2 regions of the Metabacillus mesotrionivorans genome follow, and region 1 is predicted to be linked to the other one. Evidence: riboswitches for the same ligand, from Rfam matches in the RefSeq annotation. Region 1 holds a riboswitch; the other holds the start of a gene.
The links. Region 1 has a riboswitch for S-adenosylmethionine ahead of ACTSEZ_RS00245 (MetQ/NlpA family ABC transporter substrate-binding protein). Riboswitches for the same ligand answer to the same signal wherever they lie in the genome.
Positions count from the first base shown of each region.

Region 2: it holds a riboswitch for S-adenosylmethionine, as region 1 does, so the genes downstream of both, mtnK (S-methyl-5-thioribose kinase) here and ACTSEZ_RS00245 (MetQ/NlpA family ABC transporter substrate-binding protein) in region 1, are expected to answer to the same signal.

Region 1 covers NZ_JBQMFF010000001.1:57,686-59,870, forward strand. The annotation lists gene ACTSEZ_RS00240 (phytoene/squalene synthase family protein) at 1-567, shown strand, start outside; SAM riboswitch class I at 713-819, shown strand; gene ACTSEZ_RS00245 (MetQ/NlpA family ABC transporter substrate-binding protein) at 888-1,703, shown strand; partial or broken gene ACTSEZ_RS00250 (protein adenylyltransferase SelO) at 1,834-2,185, shown strand, end outside.
Region 2 covers NZ_JBQMFF010000001.1:596,406-598,590, reverse strand. The annotation lists gene ACTSEZ_RS02995 (carbon-nitrogen family hydrolase) at 1-623, shown strand, start outside; SAM riboswitch class I at 721-878, shown strand; gene mtnK (S-methyl-5-thioribose kinase) at 1,009-2,185, shown strand, end outside.

The DNA of each region.
Region 1 (2,185 bases):
TTCACCAATTATGATATGGATGTGGAAGCTTTCCGGGATATGATTAAAGGGCAGGGAATGGATCTTGTCAAAATCCGCTATCAGTCTATGGAAGAAGTGCTCGATTATTCGTATCACGTTGCAAGCACAGTCGGCCTCATGCTTTTGCCGGTGCTTGCTCCGAAAAAGACAAACGTTCTTCGGGAAGGGGCTATTGCTCTTGGACTCGGTATGCAGCTGACGAATATCCTAAGGGATATCGGAGAAGATCTTGAACGCGGCCGCATTTATGTCCCTGAAGAGGTGATGGCACGACATAAAATGACCGAATTTGATCTGCAGCAGCAGAAAGTTACCCCTGAATTCATCAGAGTATGGGAGCATCTTGCGGCAGAAGCGGAAAAGCATTATGATACAGCGATGCTGACTATGCATGAATACCCTCTGCATTCCCGCGCACCTGTGAAAGCGGCCGGCCACTTTTACCGTGCGATCCTTAATAAAATCCGCTTGAATGACTACAATGTGTTCGGTGAGCGGAATTTTGTGTCAAGTGAAGAAAAACATGCGATCCTTTCGCAGATCTGATTTTGAACACAGCTCTGCGCTGCACCGTCTTCATCGGGACGGTGCTTTTTAGCAGATTGTTAATCTTACTATTTTGATTATTCTAAAATAGTGATTGACAGAACCCAATACACAGTATAAGATTACGTTATTCAATTTAATAGCTTGCTTATCAAGAGTGACTGAGGGAACAGGCCCTGCGACGTCCGGCAACCTCCTTAATTGGAACGGTGCTAAATCCTGCAGAATGTTCTTCATTCTGAAAGATAAGTCGTCATACATACGATTCCTCTTTCTGAATGAAGGAGGAATTTTTTTATTCAATCTAGGGGGAAAGAGACATGAAGAAAATGGTATTGGCATTATTAGTGGCAGGAGCGGGAATCCTGTCTGCGTGCGGCGCAGAAGAAACAAATGGAGAGAAGAAAGAAATTAAAATCGGCGCATCAGCCGGTCCATACACAGATATGGTGGAACTGGCCATTAAACCCGGCCTTGAAAAGAAAGGATATGAAGTTGAGGTTGTTCAGTTCAACGATTATATTCAGCCTAATAATGCCCTTGGCAATGATGAACTGGATGCCAACCTGTTTCAGCACAAAATTTACATGGAAACATTCGCTGAGCAAAGCAAACTGGAGCTTTCGGAAATTATCACAGTGCCGACGGCCCCAATGGGATTGTATTCTGATAAAGTAAAGGACATTGATGAAGTCAAAGAGGGTGCCTCAGTCGCCATTCCAAACGATCCGACGAATGCTGCCCGGGCGCTTCATATTCTAAAGGACGCAGGACTGATTCAGTTAAATGAAGAGGTCAGCCCGCTTCAAGTATCTGAAAAAGATGTGACGGAGAATATAAAAAAACTGACGTTCCTTCCGATCGAAGCTGCACAGCTTCCAAGAGCTGTAGAAGATGCGGACCTTTCTGCCGTACCGGGGAATTTTGCCCTTGCGGCTAAAATGGATCTTGCGGATGCGGTGACTCTTGAGAACATGAACGATGTACACCGCAATCGCGTTGTGATGAACACAAAAGACGCTGAGTCGGAAATCGCCGAGGATATTAAAGACGTTGTTGAATCCGAGGAGTTTGAGAAGGCAATAGACAAAGATTTTGAAGGATTTGGAAAACCGGAGTGGATGGAAGAGAAATAAATAGAGCAGAATGAAAACAGTCCGAGGCGGGCTGTTTTTCTGCTTCTTTCCTTGAGTAAATTCGCTTCCTCTGAAATAATTGAAATTACAGTTTGTCCTAAACCTGAATGAAAACAAGAAAGGAGACAGGATGAAAAATTTAACCAGCGGATGGAACTTTGACAACAGCTACATGCGGCGTCACTCTTTTTTGCCAGTCAGACACCGGCTCCTGCAAGCACTCCTGAGATGGTGATGTTTAATGAAAAACTGGCTGTTTCTCTCGGGCTCAGTGCTGACACATTAAAAAGAGATGCGGACGTTTTTGCCGGAAACCGGATTCCTGATGGTGCAGAGCCGCTTGCACAAGCTTACGCAGGTCATCAATTCGGACATTTTACAATGCTTGGGGACGGCCGGGCGATCCTGATTGGTGAACATCTGACGCCGGATGACAGAAGAATCGATATTCAGCTGAAGGGCGGAGGAAGGACAAAATTTTC
Region 2 (2,185 bases), 540 kb from region 1:
ATGTGCTGGCAGATGAAGAAGGAAAACGCACCCTTTCCCTGATGAGCGGCCTTTCAAAAAACTGCTCGGTTAATATCATAGCAGGGTCTGTAGCTAAAAGAACAGAAGCAGGAGTAACAAACACCATGTATGTGTTTAACACCCAGGGTGAACTCCTGCACGAATACAGCAAACTGCACCTTTTCAAACTGATGGATGAACACTTGTATCTTAACGGCGGCACAGAAAAAGGACTTTTTAAGCTTGAAGGAATTCAAAGTGCCGGAGTCATTTGCTATGACATCCGTTTTCCTGAATGGATCCGCGCTCATACGGTTAATGGAGCTGAAATCCTGTTCGTTGTTGCGGAGTGGCCGCTTCCGAGACTTAATCACTGGAAAACCATGCTGCTCAGCCGCGCAATTGAAAATCAGTGCTACGTTGTTGCTTGCAACCGGGCGGGCAGCGATCCTGCAAACGTCTTTGCCGGCCATTCTATGATCATTGATCCATGGGGAGAAATTCTTGCTGAAGCAGGAACAGAGGAAGCCGTCCTTACAGCAGAAATCGACCTGGAAAAGGTAAAAGAAATCCGTAAACAAATTCCCGTTTTTGAAGACAGACTTCCGCATTTTTATTTGTAACTTTCTAAAAAAAGCATTGACATATTTCTTTTAAACCTGTTAACATTCAGAACAAGTGATTAATTGTGAATTATTCGAAAACAAAACCTAATAGAATCTCTTATCAAGAGCAGGCGGAGGGATTTGGCCCTATGATGCCCAGCAACCGACCGTAAAACCATTGCGAAATGGGGCGCAGCTTTTTGCGCCGGAAGACATCTTCCACAAGGCACGGTGCTAATTCCAGCAGAAAGACATCTTTCTGGCAGATAAGAGGTGCGAAGCCTGCGCCTTCAAGCCTCTTTCCCTGTGAAAGAGGCTTTTTTACATGTGCACAGCCTCTTTCTCAGACGACATGTTCCTGCTGCTGGCAGTAAAAGTCCATATGAAACCGGAGGAAAAACCCATGTCAAACTATCAATCATATCAACCATTAACAGAAAGCGCTGCCGTCACTCTTGCCCTCAGGCTTGGATTATTTGAGGAAAAAAGTGTGCTTTCATGCACGGAAATAGGAGACGGCAACTTAAATCTCGTTTTCCGCATAACCGACCAATCAAATAAAGGTCTGATCATTAAACAGGCTCTTCCATATGCAAAGGTTATTGGCGAGAGCTGGCCGCTTACGCTTGACCGCGCAAGAATTGAAAGCAGCGCCATGCTCAAGCAGGCTGATACGGCAGGAGAATACGTGCCGAAGATCTATTACTCAGATGAAACACTTGCCATAACAGCCATGGAGGACCTATCCCATCTTCAGATTGCACGCGCTGGGTTGATCGAAGGCAAAGACTTCCCTCTTCTCGGGCGCCACATTGGTGAATTTCTTGGAAAAACCCTTTTCTACAGCTCGGATTTCGCTTTAAATCCGCAGACAAAAAAGCAGCTGGTAAAGCAGTTTTCAAACCCTGAGCTCTGCAAAATAACGGAAGATTTCGTTTTTACAGATCCCTTTTTTGATGTGGAATCAAACAGTTTTGAAGATGAACTGAGACCTGCAGCAGAAGCCATTTGGAACGACACGGAACTAAAGCTTGAAGTTGCCAAGCTGAAGCATAAATTTTTAACAGAAGCCGAGACCCTTGTTCACGGAGATCTTCATACAGGAAGTATTTTTGCAGATGATGAAACAACAAAAGTCATTGATCCCGAATTTGCTTATTATGGACCAATTGGTTTTGACTACGGGCATTTCACGGCAAATTTATTGATGAATGCCATTTCGCGTGAGGAAGCAAAACAGCAGGTCCTCCTGGATCATATTGAAACGGCCTGGACTGTATTTGCCGGGGAGTTTTCTAAAGCATGGGAGAAAGACGGCCTTGAGGTTTACACAGAAGTCGACGGCTATCTTTCCTTCATCCTGGAAAAAACGTTTGAAGATGCGGTTGGCTTTGCCGGTGTGGAAATTATCAGAAGGACAATCGGGCTTGCGCACGTTGCAGACCTTGATTTGGTAGAGCCGCATGACAGAAAGATTGAAGCGAAAATCCGCGCGCTTGAACTTGGAAAAAAACTCGTTAAGAACCGCGGCAGCATCAAAACACCTGCACAAATTGCAGACTATTTCAAACAAGTACCTG